Regions from separate parts of the Streptomyces sp. NPDC004126 genome, predicted to be linked through region 3. Evidence: riboswitches for the same ligand, from Rfam matches in the RefSeq annotation. Region 3 holds a riboswitch; each other region holds the start of a gene.
The links. Region 3 has a riboswitch for cobalamin ahead of ACQKM2_RS17155 (ABC transporter substrate-binding protein). Riboswitches for the same ligand answer to the same signal wherever they lie in the genome.

Region 1 (7,757 bases), on a different contig from region 3:
CCTCGCCGCCGACTACTCCCACCCCGGCGACAACATCCCGCCCCTGCTGGCCGTCGCCCAGCACACCGGCCGCAGCGGAGCCGATCTCCTGCGCGGGATCACCGCCGCGTACGAGGTGCACGTGGCCCTGGTGAAGGGCATCTGCCTGCACGAGCACCGCATCGACCACGTCGCCCACCTCAGCGCGGCCACCGCCTGCGGGCTCGGGGCCGTGCTGGACCTGGACACGGAGACCGTCTGCCAAGCGGTGCAGCAGGCCGTGCACACCACGACCGCCACCCGCCAGTCCCGCAAGGGCGAGATCTCCAGCTGGAAGGCGTTCGCACCCGCCTTCGCCGGGAAGGCCGCCATCGAGGCGGTGGACCGGGCGATGCGCGGAGAGGGCTCCCCCTCCCCGGTCTACGAGGGCGAGGACGGATTCCTCGCGCGCATGCTGAACGGCCCGGACTCCGACTACCCCGTGCTCCTGCCCGAGCCGGGCGAACCGCGCCGCGCCATCCTCGACACCTACACCAAGGAGCACTCCGCCGAGTACCAGGCCCAGGCGGTCATCGACCTGGCCCGGCGCATGCGGGAGAAGACCGGCCCGCTGGACAAGGTGACGTCGGTGGTCCTGCACACCAGCCACCACACCCACCAGGTGATCGGCTCGGGGGCGAACGATCCGCAGAAGTACGACCCGTCCGCCAGCCGGGAGACCCTCGACCACTCCATTCCGTACATCCTCGCCGTCGCCCTGGAGGACGGGATCTGGCACCACGAGCGCTCCTACGCCCCCGAACGCGCCGCCCGCCCCTCGACCGTCGCGCTGTGGCGGAAGATCATCACGGTCGAGGATCCCGCCTGGACCCGGCGCTACCACGACCCGGACCCGCTGCGCCGGGCCTTCGGAGGCCGGCTCGTCCTCACCTTCGAGGACGGCTCGGTGATCGAGGACGAGCTGGCCGTGGCTGATGCCCACCCGGCCGGGGCCCGTCCCTTCGACCGGACCGCCTACGAGCGCAAGTTCCGCACCCTCGCCGACAACACCGTCACCGCGGAGGAGCAGGACCGGTTCCTCCGGACCGCAGGACGGCTGGGGGAACTCTCCACCGGCGAACTCGGCGGCCTCTTCCCCGCAGTCGACACCGCGGCCGTCGCCCGCTTCGACGCCGGCCTCCCGAAGGGCCTGTTCTGATGCTCCACACCCGCACCACGCCCTCGGAGCGCCGCCGCGCCCTACGCGCCCGTCTCGCCGAGGACCGCATCCTCCCCATGCCCGGGGCGATCAGCCCGTACTCCGCACGGCTGATCCAGCGGGCCGGCTTCGAAGCCGCCTACCTCTCGGGCGCGGTCCTCGCCGCCGACCTGGGGCTGCCGGACATCGGGCTGACCACCTCCACCGAGATCGCCGCCCGCGCTGCGCAGACCACCCGCGTCACCGACCTGCCGGTGCTGGTCGACGCCGACACCGGTTTCGGCGAGCCGATGAACGCCGCCCGCACCGTCCAGCTCATGGAGGACGCGGGCCTGGCCGGCCTGCACCTGGAGGACCAGGTCAACCCCAAGCGCTGCGGCCACCTCGACGGCAAGAGCGTCGTACCGGCCCCGGACATGGTCCGGCGGCTGCGGGCCGCGGTCGACGCACGTCGCGACCCCGACTTCCTGATCATGGCCCGCACCGACGCCTGCGCGGTGGAGGGCCTGGACGCGGCGATCGAGCGGGCCAGGGCGTACGTGGACGCGGGAGCCGACGCGATCTTCCCCGAAGCCCTCGCGAACGAGGCCGAGTTCGAAGCCTTCCGCAAGGCCCTCGACGTACCGCTGCTCGCCAACATGACCGAGTTCGGCAAGGGCCCGCTGCTCGGAACAGGTGCCCTGGAGGACCTCGGCTACGACATCGTCCTCTACCCCGTCACCCTCTTCCGGTACGCCATGGGCGCCGTGGAGGACGTCCTGCGCCGGATCGCCTCCGACGGAACCCAGGCGGGCCTGGTCGAGGGGATGCAGACCCGGTCGCGGCTCTACGAGGTCCTCGACTACGAGAGTTACGGGGCCTTCGACGCCGCCGTCTTCGACTTCACGCTCTCGCCCGACGCCTGAACTCCGCCCACCAGGCGGCCCGCCGGCCCCGACACCACCGATTCGTCCCGGCCGGCCGACGGCCCCGCCAGTTCTCCCGGAGGTTTCCCGTGACCAGTACCGCCCCCGAGATCCACCGCGGCCTCGCAGGCGTCGTCGCCGATACGACCGCCATCTCCACCGTCGTCGCCGACACCAACTCCCTCACCTATCGCGGCTACCCCGTCCAAGACCTCGCCGCCCGCTGCTCCTTCGAGGAAGTCGCCTATCTGCTCTGGTACGGCGAGCTCCCCGAGGCAGGACGACTGCGCGAGTTCACCGCACGGGAGCGAGCCCTTCGGACACTGGACCGCACGACCACCGAGGTCTTGGCCCGGCTCCCGCAGACCTGCCACCCCATGGACGTCCTGCGCACGGCCGTCAGCTTCCTCGGCGCCGAGGACCTCACCGAGGGCGACGGCAGCCCGGGCGCCAACCTCACCAAGTCCCTGACCCTGCTGGCGCGGCTTCCGGTCGTCGTCGCCGCCGACCACCGCCGTCGACACGGCCTCGCACCGATCCAGCCGGACGGCGAGCTCGGGTACGCGGAGAACTTCTTCCACATGTGCTTCGGACGGGTTCCCGACCCCGCCGTGGTCCGCTGCTTCGAGATCTCCCTGATCCTGTACGCCGAACACAGCTTCAACGCCTCTACCTTCACCGCCCGCGTCGTCACCTCCACCCTGTCCGACCTGCACAGCGCCGTCACCGCCGCGATCGGTGCTCTCAAGGGCCCCCTGCACGGTGGGGCGAACGAGGCAGTGATGCACATGCTGGAAGAGATCGGCGACCCGGAGAAGGCGGAGACCTGGCTGGAGGAAGCCCTTGCCGCCAAGCGCAAGATCATGGGCTTCGGGCACCGCGTCTACAAGCACGGAGACTCCCGAGTCCCCATCATGCAGAAGGCTCTGGAAGACCTCATCGCACGCTCCGGCGACCCCGAGACGACCCGCCAGGCCACACTCCACGCCGCCCTGCGGCACGCCATGATCAGCCGTAAGGGCATCCACCCCAACCTCGACTACCCGGCCGGCCTCGCCTACCACCTCATGGGCTTCGACATCCCCGCCTTCACCCCGATCTTCGTGATGAGCCGCATCACCGGCTGGACCGCCCACATCACCGAACAGCTCGCCCACAACTCCCTCATCCGTCCCCTCGCCTCCTACGACGGCCCCGACCAGCGCGACGTACCGGTCAGAGCCTCCTGAGGCCGGCGCGCGCTTCACGTCCTGCCTCGCCCGCGTGCCCCCGTACCGGCCGGAACGGGCCGTGGCCGCGCGGGCGAGGCGGCGTGCCGTCTCATTTTGGACGTCCGACATGTGGACTGTCGCTCTCGCATCCTGGTGAAACGGCCTAGGGTGGCGGGTGCAGCTGGTTCGCCCCGTCCGCCAGACGGGATGCGTCGTAAGAGGGAACCCGGTGGGAATCCGGGACTGCCCCGCAGCGGTGAGCGGGAACGACCGCCGTCATACGCACTGGGACCGGACAACGGTCCTGGGAAGCGACGGCCAGTAGGTGCCCGCCGGGAAACCCGGCAGGCGTGCCCGCGAGTCCGAAGACCTGCCCGTTGCCCGTGTGCGGCCGATGCCGCGTGCGGACATCCCGGTGACCTCGTGGGCGGGTCGGCGTACACAGCGAGCGGCAGCTGCGGCATCGTCCCCGCGGCGTGGTCCGCCCGCCCCGTCGTTCCCTTCGCGTCCGTGTCCCGTCGCCGGGATGTTCCTGGATACATCTCGCGAAGGAGAGTTCCGTGACAGCGAAGCCCGCAGCCGCGGCAGCACGAGCCACCGTGTACGGCTACCCCCGCCAGGGGCAGAACCGCGAACTGAAGAAGGCCGTCGAGGGCTACTGGAAGGGCCGCGTCACCGCCGACGCCCTTCGGTCCACCGCAGCCGAATTGCGCCGTTCCAACTGGCAGCAGCTCGCCGAAGCCGGCATCCACGAAGTGCCGACCGGTGATTTCTCGTACTACGACCACGTGCTGGACACCAGCGTCATGGTCGGCGCTGTCCCCGCCCGCCACCGGGCCGCGGTCGCGGCCGACGCGCTCGACGGCTACTTCGCCATGGCGCGCGGCACCCAGGACGTGGCGCCGCTGGAGATGACCAAGTGGTTCGACACCAACTACCACTACCTCGTCCCCGAGCTCGGCCCCGACACCGTCTTCACCGCGGACCCCGCCAAGCAGGCCGCGGAACTCCGTGAAGCCCTCGCCCTCGGGCACACCGCGCGCCCGGTCCTGGTCGGCCCGATCACCTACCTGCTGCTGGCCAAGCCGGCCCCGGGCGTGGCCGCCGACTTCCAGCCGCTGACGCTCCTGGACCGGCTGCTCCCCGTGTACGCCGAGGTCCTCGCCGCCCTGCGGGCGGCCGGAGCCGAGTGGGTCCAGCTGGACGAGCCCGCCCTGGTCCAGGACCGTACTCCGGCCGACCTGAACGCCGCCGCCCGCGCCTACCGCGACCTCGGCGCCCTGACCGACCGGCCCAAGCTCCTGGTCGCCTCCTACTTCGGCCGGCTCGGCCAAGCCCTCCAGGTTCTGGCAGCCTCTCCCGTCGAGGGCCTGGCCCTCGACTTCACCGAGGCCGGCGCGGCGAACCTGGACGACCTCGCAGCCGTCGGCGGGCTCCCCGGCAAGCGCCTGGTGGCCGGTGTGGTCAACGGACGCAACATCTGGATCAACGACCACCAGAAGTCCCTCACCACCCTCGGTACCCTCCTCGGTCTCGCCGACCAGGTGGACGTCGCGGCGTCGTGCTCCCTTCTCCACGTTCCCCTGGACGCCACCGCCGAGCGGGACACCGACCCGCAGATCCGCCGCTGGCTGGCCTTCGCCCGCCAGAAGACCGCCGAGATCGCCACCCTCACCCGCGGCCTCGCCCAGGGCACCGACGCCATCGCCGCGGAACTCGCCGCCAACCGAGCCGATCTGGCCTCCCGTGCGAGTTCGGCCATCACCCACGACCCCGCGGTCCGGGCCCGCACCGCGGCCATCACGGACGCCGACGGACGGCGCGCGCAGCCCTACCCGGAGCGGACCGCCGCCCAGCGGACACACCTGGGCCTGCCGCTGCTGCCGACGACCACCATCGGATCGTTCCCGCAGACCGACGAACTGCGCGTGGCCCGCGCCGATCTGCGGGCCGGCCGGATCGACACGGCCGGCTACGAGGCGCGCATCAAGGGCGAGATCGAGGAGGTGATCTCCTTCCAGGAGAAGACCGGCATCGACGTCCTGGTGCACGGTGAGCCCGAGCGCAACGACATGGTGCAGTACTTCGCCGAGCAGCTGACGGGGTACCTCGCGACGCAGCACGGCTGGGTCCAGTCCTACGGCACGCGGTACGTCCGCCCGCCGGTCCTGGCCGGGGACATCTCCCGCCCCGAGCCGATGACCGTGCGCTGGACCTCGTACGCCCAGTCCCTGACCTCCAAGCCGGTCAAGGGCATGCTGACCGGCCCGGTCACCATGCTCGCCTGGTCCTTCGTACGCGACGACCAGCCGCTCGGCGAGACCGCCCGTCAGGTCGCGCTCGCCCTGCGCGACGAGGTGGGCGACCTGGAGGCCGCCGGTACCTCGGTGATCCAGGTCGACGAGCCCGCCCTGCGGGAGACCCTTCCGCTGCGCGCCGCCGACCACGCCGCATACCTGGCCTGGGCCACCGAATCCTTCCGGCTCACCACCAGCGGTGTCCGGCCGGACACCCAGATCCACACCCACATGTGCTACGCCGAGTTCGGGGACATCGTCCAGGCCATCGACGACCTCGACGCCGACGTCATCAGCCTGGAGGCAACCCGCTCCCACATGCAGGTGGCGCGGGAACTCGCCGCCCACGGCTACCCCCGCGAGGCCGGCCCCGGCGTGTGGGACATCCACTCCCCGCGCGTCCCGTCCGCCGAGGAAGCCGCAGACCTGCTGCGCACCGGCCTCAAGGCCATCCCCGCCGAGCGGCTGTGGGTCAATCCCGACTGCGGCCTGAAGACCCGCGGCTGGACGGAGACCCGCGCCTCCCTGGAGAACCTGGTCACCGCCGCCCGAGAGATCCGTACGGAACTCGCGACCGACGGGTCCTGATGGAACCGGTCGTGGGCCGGCGTCCTCAGGGGCGCCGGCCCACGACCGGCCCTTCTCCCTCCCTCCTGCCTCGTTTGGAGAGACCGCATGCCACCGCCCACACCATCCCGCCGCATCGAGGTCCTCGGCCGACGCGGACCTCGCTTCGAGGACGTCCTCACGCCCGCGGCCCTGACCTTCCTGGCCCGGCTGGATTCGGCATTCGAGGAGCGACGCCTGGACCTTCTCACCGACCGCCGGCACCGAGCCGACAGAATGGCCTCCGGCTCCCGCCTGGACTTCCCCCGCGCCACGTCGGCGGTCCGCAGCGCACCGAACTGGCGGGTCGCTCCCGCCGGACCCGGTCTGGCCGACCGCCGCGTGGAGATCACCGGACCTCCCGAGCGGGCAGTGGCCGTCGGAGCCCTGACCTCGGGTGCCCAGGTATGGGTCGCGGACTTCGAGGATGCGACGTCCCCCCTCTGGGAGAACGTCATCGCAGGCCAGCTGACCCTGCTCGACGCCGTCGAGCAGCGGATCGCGTTCACACCCCCGGACGGCACGGAGGACCTGCAGAACCAGCAGGCCCCCCGCCTCGCGACCATCATGGTCCGCCCCCGCGGCTGGCACATGGACGAGGCGCACCTCACCGTCCACGGACGTGCGGTCTCCGCCTCCCTGGTCGATTTCGGGCTGTACTTCTTCCACTGCGCGCAGCGCCAGATCGACGCCGGCAGCGGACCCTACTTCTACCTGCCCAAGCTGGAGAACCGGCACGAGGCGAGGCTGTGGAACGACGTGTTCGTTCTCGCCCAGGACCTCCTCGGCATTCCCCAGGGGACGATCCGGGCCGCGGCCCTGATCGAAACCGTCCCGGCGGCCTTCGAGATGGAGGAGATCCTCTACGAGCTGCGCGCACACTCCGCCGGCCTCAACGCCGGACGCTGGGACTACCTCTTCAGCCTGCTCAAGACCTACAGCTACTGCACCGACTTCCTCCTTCCGGACCGGGCCGCCGTCACCATGAACGCCCCGTTCATGCGGAGGTACGCGGAACTGCTCGTCCGCACCTGCCACCGCCGGGGCGCCCACGCCATCGGCGGAATGGTCACCCATGTGCCGGGGGCCGACCGCGTCACCAATCTCGGCGCGCTGGCCAGAACACGCATCGACGCGGAGCGCGAGGCCGCCGAAGGTTTCGACGGCGCGTGGGTGGCCCATCCCGCACAGGTCCCGGTGTGCCGAGAGTCCTTCGACGGCGTACTCGGTGCCAGGCCGCACCAGATCGACGACGGCGCCACGCCTGCGGACGTCCAGGCCTCGGACCTGCTGTCCGTACGCAGGAACGTGGTGTCGCCGGCTCCGGAAGGCATCCGCACGAACATCGCCGTCGCACTGCGGTACTTCGAATCATGGCTCCGCGGACACGGCGCCCTGGAACTGGGCGGCCTCGTGGAGGACACCGCGACCGCCGAGATCGCGCGGGTCCAGCTCTGGCAGTGGCTGAGGCACCGCCTGATCACGCGGGAAACGCTGCTCGACCTGCTCGACGCGGAATGCGACGCCCTGACCGGCGAACACCCCGACGCGTTGGTGGCCG
Region 2 (7,757 bases), on a different contig from region 3:
GGCGTCGGCCACGTCGATGGTGGAACAGTCGACGAACAGGGTCCCCGGCCGGGCCGCCGCCAGGAACCCCTGCTCACCGTAGAGGGCGAGGACATGGCGGCCCGCGGGAAGCATGGTGATGACCACGTCTGCTTCCGCGGCGGCCGCAGCAGCGGATGCAGCGGGCTCGACCCCGGCCGCCGCCGCGCCGGCCAGCAGGTCGGGGACGAGGTCGAAGCCGAGGACGCGGTGACCGGCCTTGACCAGGTTGGCGGCCATCGGTCCGCCCATGTGCCCGAGCCCGACGAATGCGACGGTGCTGCTCACCAGACGACCTCCTGCGACGAAATGGCCGCGACGAGCCGGAGCTCGTTCGCGTCGAGCGGGGCGAAGAACCGGTCCACGTCCGCAGCGGTGACGTCCTCCAGCGCGGCCGGTGACCAGTGCGGGGTGCGGTCCTTGTCGATGACCTGGGCCCGGATGCCCTCGACCAGGTCGGGTGAGGACAGCGCGGCACACGAGACCCGGTACTCCTGCTCCAGCACCCGCTCCAGCGGTCCGAGGTGCCGGGCGCGGCGGAGCGCGGCCAGGGTGACCTTGACGGCGGTGGGGGACTTGGACAGCAGGGTGTCGGCAGCGTCCTTCGCGGCGGGTACGCCCGACGCGAGCAGCCGTGCCACGATCTCCTCCGCCGTGTCGGCGGCGTAGCAGTGGTCGATCCACTCGCGTGGGGAGGCGAGAGCGCCCGGCGGCGGCTGTTCCACGTACCGCTCCAGAACGGAGTGCACGGAGGCGGTGGCCAGGTCCCGGGCGAGGGCCGGCAGCGCCGAGGCGGGGACGTAGTGGTCGGCGAGTCCGCACAGCAGTGCGTCGGTGGCGTCGACGGGCGCGCCGGTGAGCGCCAGGTGGGTGCCCAACTCCCCGGGGGCCAAGGCGAGGAGGTACGTGCCGCCGACGTCGGGGACGAAGCCGATGCCGGTTTCGGGCATGGCCACTTTCGACCGTTCGGTGACGATGCGGACGCTGCCGTGTGCGGAGACGCCGACCCCGCCGCCCATCACGATGCCGTCCATCAGGGCGACGTACGGCTTGGGGTAGCGGGCGATCAGCGCGTTGAGCCGGTACTCGTCGCGCCAGAAGTCCGCCGAGGCGGTGCCGCCGGTGCGGGCGTCCTCGTGGATCGCGCGGATGTCGCCGCCCGCGCACAGGCCCCGCTCCCCCGCGCCCTCGATGACGACCAGTTCGACCGCAGGGTCGACCGCCCAGGCCGAGAGGGCCTCCTCGACACGGAGCACCATGGGGTGGCTGAGGGCGTTCAGCGCCTTGGGGCGGTTGAGGGTGATGTACGCGGCGTGGCCATCGGTGCGCAGCAGGACGGGGTCCTCGCCGGTGGGGTTCTCGTTGGTCATCGCAGGGTCTCCGTCAGTCCGCGCGCGACGATGACGCGCATGACCTCGTTGGTGCCTTCCAGGATCTGGTGGACCCGCAGGTCGCGGACGATCTTCTCGATGCCGTACTCGCTGAGGTAGCCGTAGCCGCCGTGGAGTTGGAGGGCGGCGTCGGCGACCGCGTACCCGGTGTCGGTGGCGAAGCGCTTGGCCATCGCGCACAGGCGCGGGGCCAGCGGATCCCCGGTGTCGAGGGCTTCGGCGGCCTGCCGCACCAGCGCGCGGGCGGCGGCCAGCTCGGTGGCCATGTCGGCGAGACGGAACTGCAGGGCCTGGGCGTCCAGCAGCCTGGAGCCGAAGGCCTCGCGGTCGGCCAGGTAGGACAGCGAACGGTCCAGGGCGCTCTGCGCCCCGCCGAGCGAGCACGCGGCGATGCCGAGGCGGCCGCCGTTGAGGCCGTTCATGGCGATGCGGAAGCCCTCGCCCTCGGCGCCGAGCCGCCGGTCCGCAGGGACGCGGACGCCGTCGAGGATCACCTGGCGGGTGGGCTGGGCGTTCCAGCCCATCTTCCTTTCGTTGGGACCGAAGGAGACCCCCGGATCCGCACGCTCGACGACGAATGCGGAGATCCCTCCGGGTCCCGGTTCACCCGTCCGTGCCATGACCACGTAGAGGTCCGAAGCACCGGCGCCCGAGATGAACTGCTTCACCCCGGTGAGCACGTAGTGGTCGCCCTGCCGCTCCGCGCGGGTGCGCAAGGCCGCGGCGTCCGAGCCCGCGCCGGGTTCGGTCAGGCAGTAGCTGCCCAGGGTCGTGGCGGAACAGAGGCCCGGCAGCCAGCGCTCGCGCTGGGACCGGTCGCCGTAGCGGTCGATCATCCAGGCGACCATGTTGTGGATGGAGAGGTATCCGGCGATGGAGGGGCAGCCGGTGGCGAGGGTCTCGAAGACGAGGACGCCGTCGCCGCGGGACAGGCCCGAGCCGCCGTGGTCCTCACGGACGTAGACACCGGCGAGGCCGAGGGCGGCGGCCCTGCGGATGACGTCGACGGGAAAGTGCTTGTCCTGGTCCCAGGCCACGGCGTGCGGGGCGAGCTGCTCCTGGGCGAAGTCGAGGGTGACTTCGGCGAGGGCGAGCTGGTCCTCGGTGAGGGTGGTGGTCACGGCGATCACCCCATCGTCGGGATGGTGAAGCTCGCGCCCTCCTTGACCCCGGAGGGCCAGCGCGAGGTGACGGTCTTGGTGCGGGTGTAGAAGCGGATGGAGTCGGGGCCGTGCTGGTTGAGGTCGCCGAATCCGGACTTCTTCCAGCCGCCGAAGGTGTGGTAGGCGACGGGCACCGGGATGGGCACGTTGACGCCGACCATGCCGGTGTTGACGCGCCGGGTGAATTCGCGGGCGGTGTCCCCGTCGCGGGTGAAGATGGCCACGCCGTTGCCGTACGGGTGCTCGCTCGGGAGGCGGAGCGCCTCTTCGAAGTCGGCGGCCCGTACGACGGTCAGCACCGGCCCGAAGATCTCCTCGCGGTAGACGCGCATCTGCGGGGAGACCCGGTCGAAGAGGGTGGCGCCGGCGAAGTAGCCGTTCTCATGGCCGGGAAGCGTGAAGGGGCGGCCGTCGACGACGAGTTCGGCCCCCTCGTTGACGCCGATGTCCACGTAGCGGTTCACCCGGTCCAGGGCGTCGCGGCTGACCAGGGGGCCGAAGTCGGCATCGGGGTCGTCCGAGCGCCCGATCCGCAACGTGCCGATGCGCTCCTTCAGGGCGGCGACCAGTCGGTCCGCGGTCTCCTCACCCACGGGTACGGCGACGGAGATGGCCATGCAGCGTTCGCCGGCAGAGCCGTAGCCGGCGCCGATCAGGGCGTCGACGGCCTGGTCGAGGTCGGCGTCGGGCATCACGATCATGTGGTTCTTGGCGCCGCCGAAGCACTGGGCGCGCTTGCCGTGCGCGGCAGCGGTGGCGTAGATGTGCGCGGCGATCGGGGTGGAGCCGACGAACCCGAGGGCCTGGACGCGCGGATCCTCCAGGAGGGTGTCGACGGCCTCCTTGCCGCCGTTGACCACGTTCAGTACGCCCGGCGGCAGACCGGCCTCCAGGAACAGCTCCGCGAGCCGCAGCGGGACGGACGGATCGCGCTCGGACGGCTTTAGGATGAACGCGTTGCCGCAGGCGAGAGCGGGTGCGGCCTGCCAGAGCGGGATCATCGCGGGGAAGTTGAACGGGGTGATGCCCGCGACCACGCCCAGCGGCGAGCGAAGCGAGTGCACGTCGATGCCGGTGCCCGCGTTGTCGGTGAACTCGCCCTTGAGGAGGTGCGGGATCCCCGCGGCGAACTCGACTACTTCCAAGCCGCGTTGCAGGTCGCCGTGGGCGTCGGCGACCGTCTTGCCGTGCTCGGCCGACAACATCCGGGCCAGGTTCTCCCGCTCGCCCTCGACGAGCTGGAGGAAACGCAGCAGGACGCGGGCGCGGCGCTGCGGGTTCCACTGGCCCCAATCGGCCTGTGCCTCCTCGGCGTTGGCGATGGCGGCTTCGGTATCGGCCCGCCCGGCCAGCGGTACGCGGGCCTGGACGGTGCCGGTGTTCGGGTCGTACACGTCGGCGAAGAGACCGGAGGTGCCGGTGGTGTGCTTTCCGCCGATGAAATGGGTGAGTTCACGGACCATGGGTGCCTGCTCTCGTCAGGTTGGATCCGGGGATGGCACGGCAGACCGGCGGACGGCACCCGGATGGGGGTGCGCCGCCGCGGAAGGCCGTGAGAACTACGAGCGCAGGGAAGTGGTGTGGGTGCGCTCCGCCGGATCACCAGGGTCGTGGGTACAAACCGGTGCCATGCGTGTCTGCTCCATCCTCGTGGACAACACGGAACATCCGCGGCCGGTATCCTGACTCCCGGATCCCCGCGTGCCGCCCGCCTTCCCGACAGCCCTCGTCAGTGGCGTGTGGATGGCAGCACACTCCCCGGTCACAGTGGCGGGACCGTGCCGGTTTCGCACCGGCTTCCCTGCACCGCGGACCTTGTTCCACGAACATATAGTTGGACGTCCTAGTAAGTCCAGACCCGCCACTCGAGTGCGCCTACAGTCGGAGCATGCGCATCGTCTCCCTGCTCCCGGCGGCCACGGACATCGTGGCGGATCTCGGACTCGTCGCCGACCTGGTCGGACGCACCCACGAATGCGACTGGCCGCCCGCCGCGGTGGCCTCCGTACCGGTCGTCACCCGCGCCGAATTCGACGCGGACGCACTCAGCAGCCGGGAGATCTCCGAGGCCGTCGGCGGGTCTGCCCACTCCGGCTCCTCGCTCTACACCCTGGACACCGAAGCCCTCGCCGAGCTCGCACCGGAAGTCCTGCTCACCCAGGACCTCTGCCAGGTCTGCGCCGTCTCCTACGAGAGCGTCACCCGGGCGGTGCGCGTCATGGAAGCCGGACCCCGGGTCCTGAGCCTGGAGCCGAAGACCCTCGACGACGTGCTGGACTGCCTGGTCACCGTGGGTGACCTGCTGGGGGTACGTGAGCGGGCCCTGCGCCGCCGCGCCGAGCTGCAGGGCCGGCTCGCCGAGGTGCGGCGCCGTACGGAGGGCCGGCCGCGGCCCCGGGTGGTGGCCGTCGAGTGGCTCGACCCGCTGTGGCCCGCCGGCCACTGGGTACCGGAACAGATCGCCGCGGCGGGCGGCGAGCCGCTGCTCGCCGAGCCTGGCGAGCACACCGAACCGATGACGTGGGAGGCGGTGCGCGAGGCGCACCCGGACGTGGTCCTCGTCCTGCCGTGCGGCTTCCCGCCCGAGCGGACCCTGACGGAGCTCGGCCTCCTCACGTCGCTGCCCGGCTGGGACGAACTGCCCGCAGTGCGGGCAGGGGAGGTGTGGGTGCTGGACGGCCCCGCGTACTTCAACCGGCCGGGCCCCCGCGTGGTCCGCGGAGCCGAGGTGCTCGCCCACGTGCTCCACGGAGTGCTGGTGGGGGACCCGGTGACCGAGGCGGAGGCGCACCGGCTGGGCTGAGCCGGGTGTTCACCCCCGGTCGCGGGCGACCGGGTAGGGGATGAAGGTGCTGCTGTTCTCGTCGACCGCGAGCGGGCGGCCCAGCGGCGGAACGGCGCGTTGGGGGCAGTCGAGGCGCTCGCAGAGACGGCAGCCCATGCCGATGGGGGTGGCCGCCTCGGCGTTGTCGAGGTCGAGGCCGTCGGAGTAGACGAGCCGGGGCGCGTGGCGGATCTCGCAGCCGAGGCCGATGGCGAAGGTCTTGCCGGGCTCGCCCCAGCCGCCGCGGTGCCGGGTGACCGCGCGGGCGGTCCACAGGTACCGCTGGCCGTCGGGCATGGCGGCGACCTGGACGTGGATGCGGCCGGGCGCGGCGAAGGCCTCGTACACGTTCCACAGCGGACAGGTGCCGCCGGCGCGGGAGAAGTGGAATCCGGTGGCGGACTGCCGCTTCGACATGTTCCCGGCCCGGTCGACCCGGACGAAGGAGAAGGGCACCCCGCGCAGCCTGGGGCGTTGCAGCGTGCTCAGGCGATGGCAGACGGTCTCGTAGCCGATGCCGAAGTGGTCGGTGAGCCGCTCGATGTCGTACCGGAACTCCTCGGCGGCCGAGTGGAAGGCGCCGTACGGCAGGATCAGCGCGGCCGCGAAGTAGTTCGCGATGCCGATCCGGGCCAGACCGTGTGCGGGGGCGCCCTGAGGGAAGTCCTCGGCGGCCAGCCGGTCCAGCTCCGCCCCGTACTCCAGCAGGGCGAGCTGGGTGGCCATCCGGAACGCCTGCTGGCCCGGCCGCAACCGGCCGGACAGGTGCAGGACCCGCGCGCCCGCGTCGAAGTGGTGGAGGCGGTCGGAGTCGGCGGCGAGGCGGAGTCCGTGGTGCTCGGTGAGACGGCGCGACAGCACCCGGACGACCTCCCCGGGGCGGATGCCGATCTCCCGGGCGAGGGCCTCGGCGGCGAGGTCGGTGTCGTGGAGGTAGTTCTGGCGGCGGTAGAAGAACTCCCGGATCTCCTCGTGTGGCGAGCGCGGCGCCGCCGGGCCGCCGTCCCGTCCGTCCGCGGTGTCCGCGAGCCGCTCGGCCAGGAGTTGGCTGCGCCGTCCCAGGTCCAGCAGGACAGCGGCCACGGCCGGCATCCGGGTGGCCAGTTCGGCCAGGTCGGAGGGGGAGACCCGGGCCTCGGCGACCTCGCTCGCCAGGGCCTCGCGCAGGTCGGCGACGAGCCGGCTGGTGTCCCGTTCGGAGAAGAAGCCCGGGTCGACGCCGAACGCCTCGGTCAGCCGCAGCAGGACCGGCACCGTGAGGGGCCGGGAGTCGTGCTCCATCTGGTTCAGGTAGCTCGGCGAGATGCCCAGGACCCGGGCCAACTCGGCCTGGCTCATCCGGCGCTCCTCGCGCAGCCTCCGCAGGCGCGCCCCCGCGTACGTCTTGCTCACCTGGACTCCTCCGGCCTCGACCGGCTTCAGGTTACGCATGATCCTGCCGTTTCCAACCTTCGCAACCTTGGCAAAAAGGCCGCAGAAGATTCGCAGAAGTTGGCATACGTACCGCATTGATGGCACTGCGTGCCGCTGTCAGAGTCTGTCCTGCGGCCGCCGGACCCCGGCAGTCGAGAAGGACACTCCAGGCACGACTCATGCCCTGACGTCGGCGATCCCGGCAGTCCACACTCGGCTGACCTGCAACATTGCTCAGTTCAACCCAGGACCCGGCGGCCGCCACCCCTATACGCGGCACAGAGTGCCATCGGCTCGCCGTGATGAACGAGCGCGTTGGCAGACCAAGCGATTCATGGAGACGGTGACGGTCATGGCAGACACGAACACGACGGCGGCCGCCGAGCAGCTCAAGCAGAAGTGGGCCACGGACCCGCGGTGGGCGGGCATCGAGCGGACCTACTCCGCCGAGGACGTGGTGCGGCTCTCGGGCAGCGTCCGCGAGGAGCACACCCTGGCCCGGCGCGGCGCCGAGCGGCTGTGGCGACAGCTCCACGAGCAGGACTACATCCACGCCCTCGGCGCCCTCACCGGCGGTCAGGCGGTCCAGCAGGTGCGGGCCGGCCTCCAGGCGATCTACCTCTCCGGCTGGCAGGTGGCCGCCGACGCCAACCAGGCCGGACACACCTACCCCGACCAGAGCCTCTACCCGGTCAACTCGGTCCCGCAGGTGGTCCGTCGGATCAACAACGCGCTGCTGCGCGCCGACCAGATCGCCACCGCCGAGGGCGGCACCGACACGACGGACTGGCTCGCGCCGATCGTCGCGGACGCGGAGGCCGGCTTCGGCGGCCCGCTGAACGCCTTCGAGCTCACCAAGGCGATGATCGCGGCGGGCGCCGCCGGCATCCACTACGAGGACCAGCTGGCCTCCGAGAAGAAGTGCGGCCACCTCGGCGGCAAGGTCCT
Region 3 (7,757 bases):
CCCTCCATGGGCGTCTTCGAGGCCGGCACCCAGGGCGCCATCCGCTTCGAGGTGCAGGGCGTCGTCGGCGGCGAACCCCGCATCGTCATCGAGCACGTCACCCGCATCCACCCCTCCTGCGCCCCCGACTGGCCCGTACCGCCCGACGGCGGAGCCGGAGCCCACCGGGTGGTCATCGAGGGCCGCCCGCGCATCGAGGTCACCGTCGAGGCCACCGACGAGGGCGAGAACCGCTCGGCCGGCGGCAACGCCACCGCAGTCGGCCGCCTGGTGGGCGCCATCGACTGGCTGGTGGCCGCGGAACCCGGCCTCTACGACGCCCTGGACGTCCCGCTGCGGCCCGCAGTCGGCAGACTCGGAAGGAAACAGCCATGAGGATCGACATCCCCGAGGGACAGCACCCGATCGAGTACGTGTGGGGGGACATGGTCCCCGGCATCGGCATGGCCGCCGCCAACTTCTCCCTGTCCGTGTACGCCCACACCACCCTGGGCCTGCGCGAGTTCGAGGCGGCGCGGCTGCGCATCGCGCAGATCAACGGCTGCGTCTTCTGCCTGGACTGGCGCACCGACCGGGACGGCGAGAAGGTCGAGGAGGAGTTCGCGGACGCCGTCACCGAATGGCGCACCACGAAGGCGTTCGACGACCGCACCCGGCTCGCCGCCGAGTACGCCGAGCGCTACGCCCTGGACCACCACAACCTCGACGAGGACTTCTGGGCGCGGATGACCGCGCACTACAGCCAGTTGGAGATCGTGGAGCTGAGCATGAGCATCGGCTCCTGGCTGGCCTTCGGCCGGCTCAACCACGTACTGGGCCTCGACAGCGTCTGCGTGCTGCCGGGCAGCTGAGCCGTGGCGCCCCGGCCGGGGTACGGCCCGGGGCCGCCCGGAGTGTCCGGACGGCCCCGGGAACCGGTGCGCTGCTCACAGATCCGTGGCGATGATCTTCTCGATGTTCCGCTCGGCGAGGGCCGTGATGGTCACGAACGGGTTCACGCTGGTGTTGCCGGGGATCAGCGCTCCGTCGATGACGTACAGGCCCGGGTGCCCGTGCAGCCGGCCGTAGTTGTCCGTGGCCTTGTCCAGCACCGCACCGCCCAGCGGGTGGTAGGTGAGGTGGTCGCCCCAGACCTTGTTGGTGCCGAAGAGGTCGGTGCGGTAGATCGTCCCCTCCTTGGCGTTGATCTTGTCGAAGATGGTCTTCGCCATGTCGATGGACGGCTGCTTCCACGCCGTCTGCCAGTCCAGCTCGACCTTCCCCGCCGCCGCGTTCCACGAGAACCGCGCCCGGTTCGGGTTCTTGGTGATGGAGAGGTAGAAGGACGCGTACGTCTCGATCCCCGTCGGCAGCGGGGCCACCTCGGCGAAGGCGCCGCCCGCGTCCCAGTTGTCGATGCCGCCGCAGGGGATGGAGGCCTGCACCTTTCCGGTCGGGTCCCACATGTGGTTGGCGCGGCCGCACATGACGTTGCCGTTGTCGCCCCAGCCCCTGCCCACCTCGTCGTTCAGGTTCGGCAGCGCGCCGGTCGCCTTCAGCCGGACCAGCAGCTTGCTCGTCCCGACGCTGCCGGCCGCGAAGAACACCCGGTCGGCGGTGACGGTCTTGGTGGCGAGGACGTCCCCGTTGGTGCCGAGCTGCTCCATGGCGACCGTGTAGCCGCCACCGTCCGAGGGGGAGACGGTGGTGACCCGGTGCAGGGGCGAGATGGTGACCTTCCCGGTCGCCCGGGCGGCGGCCAGGTAGGTCTGCTGGAGGGACTTCTTGCCCGCGTTGTTGCCGTAGAGGATCTCCCCGTCCACCGCGGACTTGGGGACGGTGCCCGCCACCTCCTGCTTCATGTAGTCCCAGTCGTAGACGTCCGGGACGAAGACGAACGGGAACCCGGAGCGCTGGGCGTGCTTGCGGCCCACGCGGGCGAACTGGTAGCAGGCCACGGTCTCGAACCAGTCGGGGTCGATCAGGCCCACCCCGAGCCCGGCGTTGGCCCGCGGGTAGTAGGTGCCGTACATCTCCTCGGCGTCCACCGAGGGCAGGATGGCCGCGAAGTTCTGCCGCTTGGGGGTCACGGCCATGCCGCCGTTGACGAGCGATCCGCCGCCGACGCCCCGGCCCTGGTAGACGATGATGCCGCCCATCTCCTCGGCATCGAGGATCCCCGTGTAGCGGGGGACGTCCTTGTCGATGGGGAAACCGAGGAAGTTGCTCAGCGGCGCCTTGGTCCTGGTGCGCAGCCAGTACGAGCGGTAGTCGGGCTTGGTGGTGTTGGCGAAGATCTTGCCGTCGCTGCCGGGGGTGTCCCAGGCCATGCCCATCTCGACCATGTGCACCGGCACCCCGGCCTGGGCGAGCCGGAGCGCGGCGACGGAGCCGCCGTAGCCGGTGCCGATCACGAGGACCGGGACGCGGGCCCCGGATTCGATCGGCCCGGTGGCGGCGGTGATGGCCGGTTCGGCATGGGCCGGGGTGACGTTGACCGTCAGCGCCATCGCCCCGAGAATAGAACCAGTTCCAGCGATGAATCCGCGACGGGAAACACCCCCGGATACCTTGCTGTGCAGGCTTTTGTCACTCATGTGACGTTCCTCACTCTCGACGGAGTGGGAACAAGTTCTACTGGCGAACGCCTGCTAAGTCACTACACGCGTCGCAGCAACTTCCGGCTGATTCCGTCCCCTTGACTCCACGCCCCGGGACGGCTCGGGACGTGGCTCAGGGCAGGCTCCAGTGCCCGACGTCGTCGCCCAGCCCCGCGTCCAGCGCGAACTGCACGGCCGCCAGAGCGGCGGCCTCCGGCACCCGGAAGGTCACGAAGCCCGAGGCCGAGTCCCCGGGGGCGAGGGTCACGGTGTCCGGCAGGCTCGGCCCCGCACCGGTCGCGGCGGCCGTCCCCGTGAACCGCTGCCCCGCGGTGTCGAGCAGGTGCGCGGCCGGCGCGGGGGAGTCCTCGTACGGCACCGACCCGGTGTTCTCCAGCCGCAGCTCCACCGCCACCAGCCGCTCGGAGCCGGCCCGGCCCGCGGGGTCGACGACCCGGGTCAGGGTCACGTCGAGCCGCTCCCCGGGCCGGTCCCCGTCGAGGGACACGGTCTCCCCGGACCCGTCGGGCCCGGCCCCGACGAGCAGCAGCAGGAGCAGGGGCCCCAGTAGACGCCCCGGACGGTGACGCACCACGCCTCCCGGCCTCGCCGATCCGCCCCCTCCCCGCCCACGATCCTCCGCCCACCCGGCTCCCGCCACCGGCGACGCGGAAAATGGATTGGATCTTCCGGCCGCTTCATGGCAGGGTGTGACCCACCGAAGGGGTATAGCTCAGCTGGTCAGAGCGCTGGTCTCCAAAACCAGATGTCGTAGGTTCGAATCCTGCTACCCCTGCCATGCCTGACCAGGCATTTCACGTAGAACGGGCTCCGGGAGGACTCTCCCGGAGCCCGTTTTTCTGCTGGGGCCGGGTGCCGTCGACGACAGCAGGGAGCGTCCTTTCCGATGACCTTGAGGCCCGCACGTCCTGAGCCGGACTTCAAGCCCGCTCTCGTCAAAGCGGTGTTCCGGGACGTGACGCCGATGCACGTGTCCCGGGCGGCCGCCCGGGCCGCCGCGTCGGTGACGCGGACCGTGGTGACGGAGATCATCGACGGCGCGATGAGAGCGGCGGCGGAGGAGGGCCGGAGGAAGCTGATCCCCCGGGACCTCGTCTCGGCGATCGGCCGGAACGTCGAGGTCGAGGTGGCGGGCGAGTGGTACCGGCACAGCCCGACGTTTCACGGCCTGACCGGCGAGACGTACGACGCCGAGGGTGTCCTCGTGCCCTCTCCCAAGCGCAGCAGGTCGCGCAGACCGAGCGCTGTCGTCGGTGCCCACAGGTTCGAGGCCGGGGTCAGGAAGCTGCTGCGGAGCCGAGGGGCGGCGGCAGTCCCGGCGATGGTCCGCGACCTGGACGGAATGGCGAGCGTGTTCATGGCGGACCTCGCCCGGGACGCGGCCATGGTCGTCCGTGAGGGCGGGATCAAGCGGTTCGGCACGGTCACCCTGGTGATGCCGGGCGAGCAGGCAGCGCTCCCGCCGCTGCCGGAATCCCTCCGCGCCCTGTCCGTCCGCACCGGCGACGCGCGGACCATCGGCGGGGACGACGTCCTCGCCGCCACCACGATCCAGTTGTTCGGCGCCATCAGGGAGCGAGCCCTCAGCGAGGCTACAGCGACAGTGCCAGTGACGGGGAGCGCTTCGCCGGCTGAGCGGGTGCGGCGGTAATTCCGAGTGGCCCTCCAACGTGCCCCGGTACCCTGTGGCATGAGCGACACGACCGCACTCGGCGACCGCATGAAACGGTACGAGGCCGCGCACCGGGCTGTGCTGCCCCGCCGCACCTACACGATCCTGCGCCTCGACGGACGCGCCTTCCACACCTACCTGCGGGACGCGGACAAGCCGTTCGACCTGGGCTTCGTCAAGGACATGGCCGCCGTCACCGAGGCGCTCTGTGCCGAGGTCAGCGGCACGGCCTTCGCCTACCACCAGTCCGACGAGATCAGCCTGCTGCTCACCGACTTCGCCAGTCAGGGCTCCGAGCCCTGGTTCGGCGGTGTCGTCGCCAAGCAGCTGTCGGTGTCGGCGTCGCTGGCCACCGCGGTCCTGGGCGAGCGCCGGCCCGGCCGGCGGGCCCTCTTCGACGCGCGGGTCTTCACCCTGTCCGACCCCGTCGAGGTCGCCAACTACTTCGTCTGGCGGCAGCGCGACGCGGTCCGCAACTCGATCTCCATGGCCGCCCAGGCGCACTTCTCCCACAAGCGGCTGCACCGCATGTCCACCGGTGCCATGCAGGAACTGCTGTGGTCGGAGGCGCAGGTGAACTGGAACGACTACCCGGCCGCCTGCAAGCGCGGCCAGGTGGCCGTGCGGGCGAGCGGGGAGCGGGCCGTCGAGTACACCGACAAGCGGTCCGGCGAAACCGTGCGGACGACGGCGCTCCGGTCCTGGTGGGAGGTCGGGGGCGCCGACCACTTCACGGCCGAGCCGGGCGGATGGCTCGCGCGGTGGATCCCGGCGATGCCGGCCCTGACGGGCTGAACGGCCCACCCGTGGGCGCAAAGACCGCATCTGGCAGACTTGGCCGGGTTGTCCCGGCGGTGCAGGACAGGAAACCGGTGTGAATCCGGTGCGGTCCCGCCACTGTGACCGGCCGCCGCGTGCACGCGCGCGGGGGCCGGGAGTCAGACACTGACGCACCGCCTCTTCACTTCGACCGGGGACGAGGATCCCCCGGAGAGGCCTCACCATGTCGCGTGTCCGCGCCGCCGTGCGCTCCTTCCTGCGCTTCGCGCTTGTCGTGCCGCTCGCCGCCTGCGGCGGGCCCGCCGGGGCCGAGCGGTCCGCCGCCGGGGCGCAGGCCGCGCCCGGATTCCCGTACACCGTCACCAACTGCGGTGTCAGCAGCACCTACCAGGCGCCGCCCGAGCGGGCCGTCACCATGAACCAGCACGCCACCGAGATCATGCTGGCCCTCGGGCTGCAGGACCGGATGGCCGGGACCGCCTACCTCGACGACTCCGTGCTGCCCGCCTACCGGCCCGCCTACGACAAGATCAAGGTGCTGGCGAAGGAGTACCCCTCGAAGGAGGTCCTCCTCGGCGCCAACCCCGACTTCGTGTACGGCGGTTACGCCAGCGCCTTCGACAAGGGGCAGGGCAGGGACCGCCAGACGCTGGCCAAGGCCGGCATCGGGTCACGGCTGAGCGTGGAGTACTGCACCCAGGGCCCGGTCGGGCTCGAACAGCTGAAGACCGAGATCACCGAGGTCGCCCGGACCTTCGGCGTGCCCGAGCGCGGCGAGGAGCTCGTCCGGGAGGAGCAGCGGCGCGTCGACGCCGTCACCGCACGGGTGAAGGACCGGGCCCGTCCGTCCGTCTTCGTCTACGACTCCGGAGAGGCCTCCGCCTTCACCTCGGGAGGCAACGGCATCGGCAACGAGATCGTCTCCCTCGCCGGGGGCGCGAACGTGTTCGGCGACCTCAAGGACACCTTCGGCGACGTGCCGTGGGAGAAGGTCATCGAGCGGGCTCCCGAGGTCGTGCTGATCTACGACTACGGCGGCACCACCGTGGAGGCCAAGAAGCAGCGGCTGTTGAACGACCCCGCGCTGGCGGAGGTTCCCGCCGTCAAGAACCGGCGGTTCGCCGTGCTGCCCCTCTCCTCCGCCGTGCTCGGCGTGCGCGTCGCCGACGCCGTCGAGTCCCTCGGCCGCCAGCTGCACCCCGACACCCCGTGAGGCGGGGGCTCTCGCTGGTGGTGCTCGCCGCCGCGCTCGCCGTCTCGATGGTGGCGGGGCTGGCGCTGGGGCCCGTACGGATCCCGCCCGGCCAGGTCCTCGACACCGTCCTCGGCGGCCCGGGCACGCCCGGGGCCTTCGCCTCCATCGTGTGGGACGTGCGGATGCCGCGCGTCCTGCTCGGAGCCGTCGTCGGGGCCGGACTGGCCGTGACCGGGGCCGTGCTCCAGGCCCTCGTGCGCAACCCGCTCGCCGACCCCTTCCTGCTCGGGGCCTCCTCCGGGGCATCGACCGGAGCGGTGCTGGTCATCGTGTCCGGTTCGAGCGCCGCCGCGGCCGCGGGCGGAGTCGGGCTGCCGGCCGCCGCGTTCGCCGGTTCCACGGCCGCCCTCGTCGCCGTCTACGCCCTGGCCCGCCGCGGCGGCACCATGACCACCGGCCGGCTGATCCTGGCCGGGGTCGCCGTCCAGTACATCCTCTCCGCGCTGACCAGCCTGGTCCTCGTCCTGTCCGCGAAACCCGACCAGCTGCGCACCGCCCTGTTCTGGACCCTCGGCGGCCTCGGCGGAGCCCGCTGGGACGAACTCGCCCTGCCGGCCGCCGCGCTGCTCGCCGGTACCGCCCTGCTCACCGCCCTGGCCCGGCCGCTGGACCTGCTGCTCGCGGGGGAGGAGGGCGCGCGCACCCTCGGCCTGGACACCGGCCGCTTCCGGGCGGCCGTGTTCGTGCTCGCCTCCCTCGTCATCGGGGTGCTCGTCGCCTACAGCGGGGCGATCGGCTTCGTCGGCCTGATGGTCCCGCACGCCGCCCGGATGGCCGTCGGGGCCGGCCACCGGGCGCTGCTGCCCGTGGCCGCGCTCGCCGGGGCCGTCTTCCTCGTCCTGGCCGACCTGGTCGCCCGTACGGCCGCGGCCCCCGAGGAAGTCCCGGTCGGGGTGGTCACCGCGCTGGTGGGCGGGCCGTTCTTCCTGTGGATGCTGCGCCGCACCAGCCGCACCGAGGGGGTGGCGGGATGACCCGCGGACCGGCGGAACTCACCGTCGAGGCCCTGCGTTACCAGGTGGAGGGGCACACCCTGCTGCACGGCGTCGACCTCACCGCCCGCCCCGGCGAGACGGTCGGCGTGGTCGGGCCCAACGGCAGCGGCAAGACCACCCTGCTGCGCTGCCTCTACGGCACCCTGCGGCCCACCGCCGGCCGGGTGCTCCTGGACGGGGCCGACGCCGGCGCGCTCGGCGCCAAGGAGCGCGCCCGGCGGGTGGCGGTGGTCCCGCAGGACGCCACCGGCACCTTCGGGCTGACCGTCCGCGAGGTCGTCGCCATGGGCCGCAGCCCGCACAAGCGCTTCTGGGAGCAGGACGGCCCCGAGGACCGGCGGCAGGTGGCCGGGGCGCTGGAGCGGGTCGGCGCGGCCGGCTACGCGGAGCGGCGCTTCGAGGAGCTCTCCGGCGGCGAGCGCCAGCGTGCCCTGATCGCCCGCGCCCTCGTCCAG
Region 4 (7,757 bases), on a different contig from region 3:
AGCTCAACGCGGGCGACCAGGTCGCCTTCACCTGGACGTCGTTCTAGTCCACCCCGACGGAAGCGCGGTGGGCATCCACGCTGTATGCGCTCCCCCGGACCTCCTAACGGCTGCGCTGACGGCCGCCAGAAGCACGGGAGGGTGCTTCCGCCTGCCTTCCGATCACTCGGTGGGCCTGCTCTACTGCGGCTTCCAAGCCGCTGAGCAGGCCCTTGGCCGTCTGGGGAACGGTCGTGGGAGCGTCCGTCGGAACCTTGCAACCCCCACCGCCACCGGATGGTCAGGCGCCCCACCGCAGTGCGATGGTGTCGCCCACGTTGATGACCTTCTCGCGGAGCGCCCCGGCGAAGGAGGAGCCGTCGACGCTGACCTTCCAGGTGTTCGAGCCGCTGTTGGCCTTGCCGTTGACACTGGTGATGGTTCCCGTGCCGGAGGACGGGGTCACGGCCGTGACGCAGCCCGAGGGCGTGGCCGCGCTGGTCGCGGCGGCCAGGACGTCGCCGAGGGTGGTGGTCGTACCCGTCGGCGTGAAGGCCACCGAGCAGACCTTCAGGTTTCCGGCGCCGTCGTCGACCGTCAGTGCCAGCTTCGTCGCGGTCCCGGAGGTGAAGGTCGACTGGGCGACCCACTGCGGGGCGCCCGGGGTGACCGGGACCGGCGGGGCGGTGGTGAAACCGCCGCCCGCGACCGCGCGCAGCGCGTCGATCGAAGAGTAGGCCGAGGGGGTGGTGTCGGAGGGCTTGTACTTGAAGCCGCCGGCCGGGTTGTACTGGTTGGCGATCAGGAAGTCGATCGGGGTCTTGCCGCTGCCGGTGAGGAAGTCGCCGGTCTGCGGGTTGAATCCGCAGGCGTTCAGACCCGCGACGCCCCAGCCGTTGGAGCTGGTGTTGACCCCGTACAGGGAGTTGAACGCACCGGTGCCCGGGACGAGGGTGCTCTTGAGGAAGTTCTTCGCCTGGACGACGTCGGTGTCGGTGTTCGGGACCCCGGAGACGCACAGCGCGGCCATGGCGGCGCCCGTCATGTCGACGTCGCTCGCGGAGTTCAGGACGGTGGGGTTGCCCTCGGCCTTGTTGAAGGTCCAGCCGCCGTCCACGTGCTGGTTGGCGCGGATGCGGGTGACCATGGAGTCGGTCAGCGCCTGCGGGACGCGCTGCGCGCCGCCCTGCGTCTTGGCGCCGCCCAGCGAAAGGGCCGCGAAGACCGTGCCGTTGAAGTTCCCCGACGGACCGAAGTAGCCCGCCTCGGCCGTCTGCCAGTAGGAGTAGACGTTCGCGATGAGGTTGCGGGAGGCCGAGACGCGGGCCGGGTCGATGCCCGCGGCGTAGGCGTTCAGCGTGCCGCGTTCGTAGTCGGTGACGACCGGGGAGGCCTGCGGCCAGCCCGCCGTCGACAGCAGGTTGCGGTAGACGGTCCGCGCGTTCTTCGTCGTGTCGCCGCCCGGGTAGACGTCGACGACGGCCGTGCCGGCGGCGGCGAAAGCGGTGAACGCCCACTCGTTCGACAGGCCGGCGCCGGCATACGAACCGTCCGCTGCCTGAAGGGACTTGAGATATGCCACACCATTGGTCCTGGACGTGGCGATCTGCGCGGGCGACGACGTGGCGAAGGCCGGCAGCGCGGTGAGAACGAGGGCGCCGAGCGCGGCGGGCACCGCGAGCGCAGAACGGCGGGAGGTACGGGGACGGGACATGGCCTGCTCCTGGAATGAGGGACGCCGACCTGACCGATGCTCCTGCGAGCGGGCAGCCCGGAGCACGGTGGCCGCCGTCCGAACGCGTGGTACGGCTGGTGAATTGCCTCGCCGCACGGGCATTCGGGCTCGTGAACGGCCCCCTGCCGTCCCACACCGCTGCGCGTCAGCCCCGGATTCACACCGGGTTCCCCCATGTGGCAGCCCAGGACGCTACCCGAGCGATCACAGGTCCGCCAGCGACGAATGCGGCGGGCGGTCGCGCGGACCGGGGCCGGTGACGCGTGAGACGCAGACCACCTTGACGCTGTCTTTATCAGCGTGGTCCACTCCGACTGATAAGCACTCAGTTCCAGGGGAAGCCGGTCGAAATCCGGCGCTGACCCGCAACCGTAGGCCCGGCACCGTCCGGGCGAGTCGGAATGCCTGGAGCCAGGTTTTTGCAGCGAGAAACGCCGTCGCGGACTACGGCGTGGTTCGAACGGCTTCCCCATGGCGTCATGCCTTCGGAAGACCTTTTGCCACGCACAGGTCCGCCCGGCCGACACGAGGGGCCGTGGTGGGGACCGCAGAGCGATCACAGCAACGCATGCGCAGCAAGGGACTGCTGTCGCTCATGTCGGCGGCGCTCCTGACCTTCGCCGCGAGCGTGGCTTTCGTGGGCGGGACGGCTCCCGCCTCGGCCGATCCGATCGAGCAGTGCACCGCCACCACGGGCGCCATCGTCGCGGTCGACTTCGGTCCCTTCGGCGGCAAGGTCGAGCGTGGCTGTGACACCACGCCCACCACCGGGTACGAGCTGCTGCACACCGGCGGCTTCACCACCGTGGGCACCGTCCACGACGGCGACGGGTTCATCTGCCGCATCGGCAAGGGCACCGGGACCCAATACCCCACGCCGGACAAGGAGGACTGCGTCCTCACCCCCCAGGCCACCGCCTACTGGTCGTACTGGATCGCCTCCCCCGGTGAGAAGAACTGGACCTACAGCCCCCTCGGCGCGATGGCGCGCACGCCGAAGCCCGGCGACGTGGACGCCTGGGTGTTCGGCGGCACGGACGTCGGCGGCACCTCCGGCAAGCCCTCGTTCTCCCCCGACGAGGTGCGGGCCGGAGGCGGGACCACCCCCGATCCGACCGTTCCCACGGCTCCGCCCACCGTGCCCGCAGGGAAGGTCGACGCGCCCGCCGCGATCCGCTGGATCACCGGAAAGCTGACGGACGGGGAACGCGTCGTCGACGACGGTGCCACCACCGCGAACCACTTCCTCACCACCGAGGCGGTCTTCGCCCTGGTGTCCGCCGACCCGAAGAGCCCGGCGGCGAAGAAGGCGGCCGACTTCCTGGCCGCTCCCGCTCAGACGGACGCGTACGCCTACCCGGCCGGCAAGGACGGCATCCCCGACGCCACCGCCGCCGCGCGCCTCGCACTGGTCGCCGAAGCCACCGGCAAGGACCCCCGCGCCTTCGGCGGACACGACCTGCTCGGGGATCTCGTGAAGTACGTCTGCCCCCGGAACGCCGGCGACGGCGCCCCGGTCGACGGCTGCCTCACCAAGGGCGACTTCCGCACCACCGGCCAGTCCGACGCCCAGGCCATGGCCGTCATCGCCCTGCTGAACGGCGGCGTCACCCCGCCCGCCGACGCCGTGAACCGGCTGACCGGCCTGCAGTGCGAGGACGGCGGATTCACCGGCATCCTCATCCGCACCGGCGGCAGGTGCGACAGCGACGCCAACTCCACCGGTCTGATCACCCTGGCCCTCAGGCGGGCCGGCGGCCACGACGCCGCTGTCCAGAAGGCCCGCGGCTACCTCAAGAAGTCCCAGCTGGCGACCGGTGCCTGGCCCTCCGCCTCCTACATGACAACCGGCAGTCCCGCCTCCACCGCCTGGGCCGCCCAGGCCCTTCGTGCACTCGGCGACGACGCCTTCGCCGACGCCGGCCTCTCCTGGCTCTCGCGCCACCAGTTCCCCGCGGGCGGCTTCGGCTTCGAAGAGGACGACACGGAATCGCGGCTCTTCGCCACGGCGCCCGTTGCCGTCGCCGCTGCCAAGAGCGACCTCGTCGCCCTCACCACCAAGAAGAGCGACCCCCCGACCACGCCCCCGGCCGGTGACGGCCCGGACCTGAAGAAGGCCGTGGCCTACCTCACCGCTCCCAAGCAGCTGATCCAGGGCCGCTACTACGAGAGCAGCCCCGGCTTCGCCGACTACGGAATGACCATCGACGGCGCCTACGCGCTGGCGGCCACGGGCGGCAACGACGCCACCCTGCGCGACATCGTCGACTTCCTCGACAAGGGCGGCAAAGACGGCAAGGGCCGCACCATCGACGCCTACACCCTGATCGGCACCAAGTACGCCGGCGGCGGCTCCATCGGCAAGACCGCCCTGCTCGCGGAGGCGGTCGGCCGCGACCCGCGCGCCTTCGGCGGCCACGACCTGATCGCGGCCCTCGCCCAGGGCACCTGCACCACGAAGACCGACACCCCCCGGCAGTGCGCGGCCAAGGGCAACTACACGTACGCCACCTCGGTCTTCTCCCAGTCCCTCGGTGTCATCGCCCAGCTCCGCGCCGGCGAGAAGACTGCGGCGTCCGAACCGATCGCCTACCTCAAGAGCCTGCAGGAGGCATCCGGCGCCTGGCCCAGCCTGATCGGTGAGAAGAGCGCTGCCGAGGTCGACTCCACGGCGATGGCCGCCATGGCCGTCGATCTGCTCCCCGACGCCGAATCCCAGGCCTCCGTCACCAAGGCGATCGCCTGGCTGGTGACGCAGCAGCTGGAGGACGGCGGTTTCCCCGGCGCCTCCGGGAACTCCGTCAACTCCGCCGCCCTCGCGATCCAGGGCATGTCCCTGGAGGGCGCGAAGTACGCGGACAACATCGCGAAGGCGCGCAAGTTCCTGGCCACCCAGCAGAACGCCGATGGCGGCTTCAACGTCGTCAAGGGCGGTCAGCCCGGTTCCGACGTCCGCGCCTCGACGCAGGCCGTCGGGGGTACCACCGGCATCTCCTTCGCCGTCCTCAAGCGCGACCTGACGGGTACCACCCCCAACCCCATTCCCACCCCCACGGGCGGAACCAACGGCGGGTCCGCAGGCACCTCCGCCGGCGGCGGCGGCACCCCCGTCATCGTGACCCCGGGCGAGAACGGCGGCGGCACGGCCGCAGGCACCGGCGGCTCCGGGTCCGGCGGTGGCCCGCTGGCCTCCACGGGCGCCCAGGTCGGCACGCTCGCCGCCGCGGCCCTGATCCTGGTCCTCGGCGGCTGGGGCGTCACCCGCGCCGCGAAGCGCCGCCGCGCGACCCCGAGGAGCGAGGGATGAGCCGCAGCCGGTTCATGCGGGCCCTGGCCCGGACGGCCGCCGCGCTGGGAATGACGGTGGCGGCGTTCGCCGCCACCGCGGCCCCGGCCGGCGCCGCCCCACAGGCGATGGGCCAGTGCACCACGTCGTCGGGCGTCGTACTCGCCGTGGACTTCAGCCACTGGGGCGGCCCGGTCTACCGCTCCTGCGGGACCACCCCCACCACCGGCTACGAGCTGCTCAACCAGGGCGGCTGGGCCACCACCGGCACCGGCCATGATGGCCCCGCCTTCATCTGCCGGATCGGCTACAGCGGCCACCAGGGCGGCAGGCAGTACCCGACCCCGCAGCAGGACGACTGCGTCCTGACCCCGCCGGCCTCCGCCTACTGGTCGTACTGGCACGCGAACCCCGGTCAGAACACCTGGGAGTACAGCCAGCTCGGCGCCATGCTCTACAAGCCCAAGCCCGGCAGCGTCGACCTGTGGATCTTCGGCGGAACCAACATCGAGGGCACCGAGGGCAAGCCCACCGTCACCCCCGACCAGCTCCGCGCCCACAACACCAAGCCCACCGGCGCCCCGGCCCCCCAGGACACCCGCACCGCCGAACCGCTCCCGCCGAACGTCAACACCGGCCCCAGGCCCGAGAACCCGCCTCCGGCCGCGCCGGCGACGACACCGCCGCCGAGCGCCACGGCCCCGGAGAGCCCCTCTCCCTCGGCGAGCCCCTCCGAGAGCATCACCCCGACCCCGTCGGCCAGTGCCCCAGCGGCAGCGGCAGCGGCACCAGCCCCCGGCCCCCAAGTCGTGGAGGCGGCTCCCGCGGCCGACGCTGAGCACGATGCGGGCTCGTACCTGCCCGCCGTCGCCACCGGAGCACTGGTGTTGCTGATAGGGGCAGCCGCCGTGTTCGCGGCCAGGCGTCGCCGTCGTACGGAGTAGCCGCGTGACACGTACCCTCCCCGCCGCATCGGTGAAGCCGCCCGCGTCCGGCCCGGCGCCGAACGCGGGCGGCCGCCGCCTGCCCCGCACCCTGCACCCTGTCGCCTGGTGGGTCTGGGCCCTCGCCCTCGCCACCGCCGTCAGCCGCACCAACAACCCGCTGCTGCTGTTCCTCGTCCTCGCGGTCCTCGGCTACGTCATCACCATGCGCCGCACCGAGGCCCCCTGGGCCCGCGGATTCAAGTACTACCTGTACCTCGCCCTCACCGTGGTCGCGATCCGCGTGACCTTCCGCGCGATCTTCGCCACCGGCATCACCCCGCGCGACCACTTCCTCTTCTCCCTCCCCCACATCCCCACCCCCGACTGGTACGCGGGCATCCAACTGGGCGGACCCGTCTCCCTGGAAGCGCTGCTCTCCGCCGCCACCGACGGGCTGCGGCTCGCCTGCATGCTGTGCTGCATCGGCGCCGCCAACACCCTCGCCAACCCCAAGCGGGCCCTGCGCGTCCTGCCCGGCGCCCTGTACGAACTCGGCGTCGCCGTCACCGTCTCCATCAGCGTCGCCCCCCAGCTCGTACAGAGCGTCCAGCGGGTCCACCGCGCCAAGCGGCTGCGCGCCGGCCGCTCAAAGGGGCTCCGCGCCCTGCGCGGCATCGTCGTACCCGTCCTCGAAGACGCACTGGAACGCTCGCTGCGCCTGGCCGCCGCCATGGACTCGCGCGGCTACGGCCGCGCCGGTACCGCGACCCGCCGCTCCCGCCGGGCCACCGGAGCCCTGATGCTGCTCGGCATGTGCGGCCTGTGCGCCGGGGCGTACGGACTCCTCGACGCCACCGCGCCCAGGCTGCTCGGTCTGCCCGCCATGGGCGCGGGTGCACTCCTCTGCTTCGCAGGACTGCGGCTGGGCGGTCGCCGCATCACCCGCACCACCTACCGGCCCGACCCCTGGCGGTTCGCCGAATGGGCCGTCGCCGGCTGCGGAGTGCTGTCCGCCGTGCTCCTCTTCGCGAACGTCGGCTTCAACGCGGCCGAACTGAACCCCTCGATCTATCCGCTCAGCTGGCCGACCCTGCCGCTGGTCCCCGCGGCCGCGATCATTCTGGCCGGCACTGCGGGCTTCCTGGCTCCTCCCCCGGCACCACCGGCCCGACCGACCGTCCCCGCCCAGCGCACCGAGGAACCCAAGTGATCCACTTCGACCAGGTCACCGTCCAGTACGAGGACACGGCCGAACCGGTCCTGCGCGACGTGGACCTCACGATCGACGAAGGCGAACTCTGCCTCGTCGTCGGCCACACGGGTGTCGGGAAATCCACCCTCCTCGGCGCCGTCAACGGCCTCGTCCCGCACTTCACAGGCGGCACCCTCTCCGGCCGCGTCCTCGTCGACGGCCGCGACACCGCCGCGCACCCACCACGCGAACTGGCCGACGTGGTGGGGGTCGTGGGGCAGGATCCGCTGGACGGGTTCGTCACCGACACCGTGGAGGAGGAACTCGCCTACACGATGGAGCAGTTGGCGGTCCCGCCCGCCACGATGCGCAAGCGCGTCGAGGAGACCCTCGACCTCCTCGGCCTCGCCGACCTGCGCCACCGCGCGCTGCACGAACTCTCCGGCGGCCAGCAGCAACGCGTCGCCATCGGCTCCGTCCTCACCGCCCACCCCCGGATCCTGGTCCTCGACGAGCCCACCTCGGCTCTGGACCCCACCGCGGCCGAGGACGTCCTGGCCGCGGTCACCCGCCTCGTCCACGACCTCGGCGTCACCGTCCTGTTGGCCGAACACCGCCTGGAACGCGTCGTCCAGTACG

Region 1: linked by a shared signal. The riboswitch ahead of metE (5-methyltetrahydropteroyltriglutamate--homocysteine S-methyltransferase) and the one ahead of ACQKM2_RS17155 (ABC transporter substrate-binding protein) in region 3 are both predicted to bind cobalamin.
Region 2: linked by a shared signal. The riboswitch ahead of ACQKM2_RS06840 (CoA-acylating methylmalonate-semialdehyde dehydrogenase) and the one ahead of ACQKM2_RS17155 (ABC transporter substrate-binding protein) in region 3 are both predicted to bind cobalamin.
Region 4: linked by a shared signal. The riboswitch ahead of ACQKM2_RS06875 (hypothetical protein) and the one ahead of ACQKM2_RS17155 (ABC transporter substrate-binding protein) in region 3 are both predicted to bind cobalamin.

Annotation. Positions count from the first base shown of each region.
Region 1 covers NZ_JBNNPF010000005.1:38,681-46,437, reverse strand. The annotation lists gene ACQKM2_RS06805 (MmgE/PrpD family protein) at 1-1,177, shown strand, start outside; gene prpB (methylisocitrate lyase) at 1,177-2,082, shown strand; gene ACQKM2_RS06795 (bifunctional 2-methylcitrate synthase/citrate synthase) at 2,172-3,311, shown strand; cobalamin riboswitch at 3,459-3,685, shown strand; gene metE (5-methyltetrahydropteroyltriglutamate--homocysteine S-methyltransferase) at 3,854-6,178, shown strand; gene aceB (malate synthase A) at 6,266-7,757, shown strand, end outside.
Region 2 covers NZ_JBNNPF010000005.1:50,086-57,842, forward strand. The annotation lists gene mmsB (3-hydroxyisobutyrate dehydrogenase) at 1-306, opposite strand, end outside; gene ACQKM2_RS06830 (enoyl-CoA hydratase/isomerase family protein) at 303-1,388, opposite strand; gene ACQKM2_RS06835 (acyl-CoA dehydrogenase family protein) at 1,385-2,530, opposite strand; gene ACQKM2_RS06840 (CoA-acylating methylmalonate-semialdehyde dehydrogenase) at 2,536-4,035, opposite strand; cobalamin riboswitch at 4,228-4,398, opposite strand; gene ACQKM2_RS06845 (cobalamin-binding protein) at 4,461-5,375, shown strand; gene ACQKM2_RS06850 (short-chain fatty acyl-CoA regulator family protein) at 5,385-6,788, opposite strand; gene aceA (isocitrate lyase) at 7,162-7,757, shown strand, end outside.
Region 3 covers NZ_JBNNPF010000016.1:19,056-26,812, reverse strand. The annotation lists gene ACQKM2_RS17190 (dihydrodipicolinate reductase) at 1-375, shown strand, start outside; gene ACQKM2_RS17185 (carboxymuconolactone decarboxylase family protein) at 372-851, shown strand; gene ACQKM2_RS17180 (GMC oxidoreductase) at 927-2,576, opposite strand; gene ACQKM2_RS17175 (DUF4232 domain-containing protein) at 2,713-3,171, opposite strand; tRNA gene ACQKM2_RS17170 (tRNA-Trp) at 3,302-3,378, shown strand; gene ACQKM2_RS17165 (hypothetical protein) at 3,487-4,251, shown strand; gene ACQKM2_RS17160 (tRNA(His) guanylyltransferase Thg1 family protein) at 4,291-5,067, shown strand; cobalamin riboswitch at 5,099-5,240, shown strand; gene ACQKM2_RS17155 (ABC transporter substrate-binding protein) at 5,276-6,265, shown strand; gene ACQKM2_RS17150 (FecCD family ABC transporter permease) at 6,262-7,281, shown strand; gene ACQKM2_RS17145 (ABC transporter ATP-binding protein) at 7,278-7,757, shown strand, end outside.
Region 4 covers NZ_JBNNPF010000005.1:62,015-69,771, forward strand. The annotation lists gene ACQKM2_RS06870 (DUF4430 domain-containing protein) at 1-47, shown strand, start outside; gene ACQKM2_RS06875 (hypothetical protein) at 281-1,693, opposite strand; cobalamin riboswitch at 1,791-1,924, opposite strand; cobalamin riboswitch at 2,004-2,139, shown strand; gene ACQKM2_RS06880 (prenyltransferase/squalene oxidase repeat-containing protein) at 2,283-5,021, shown strand; gene ACQKM2_RS06885 (hypothetical protein) at 5,018-5,944, shown strand; gene ACQKM2_RS06890 (energy-coupling factor transporter transmembrane component T) at 5,949-7,136, shown strand; gene ACQKM2_RS06895 (ABC transporter ATP-binding protein) at 7,133-7,757, shown strand, end outside.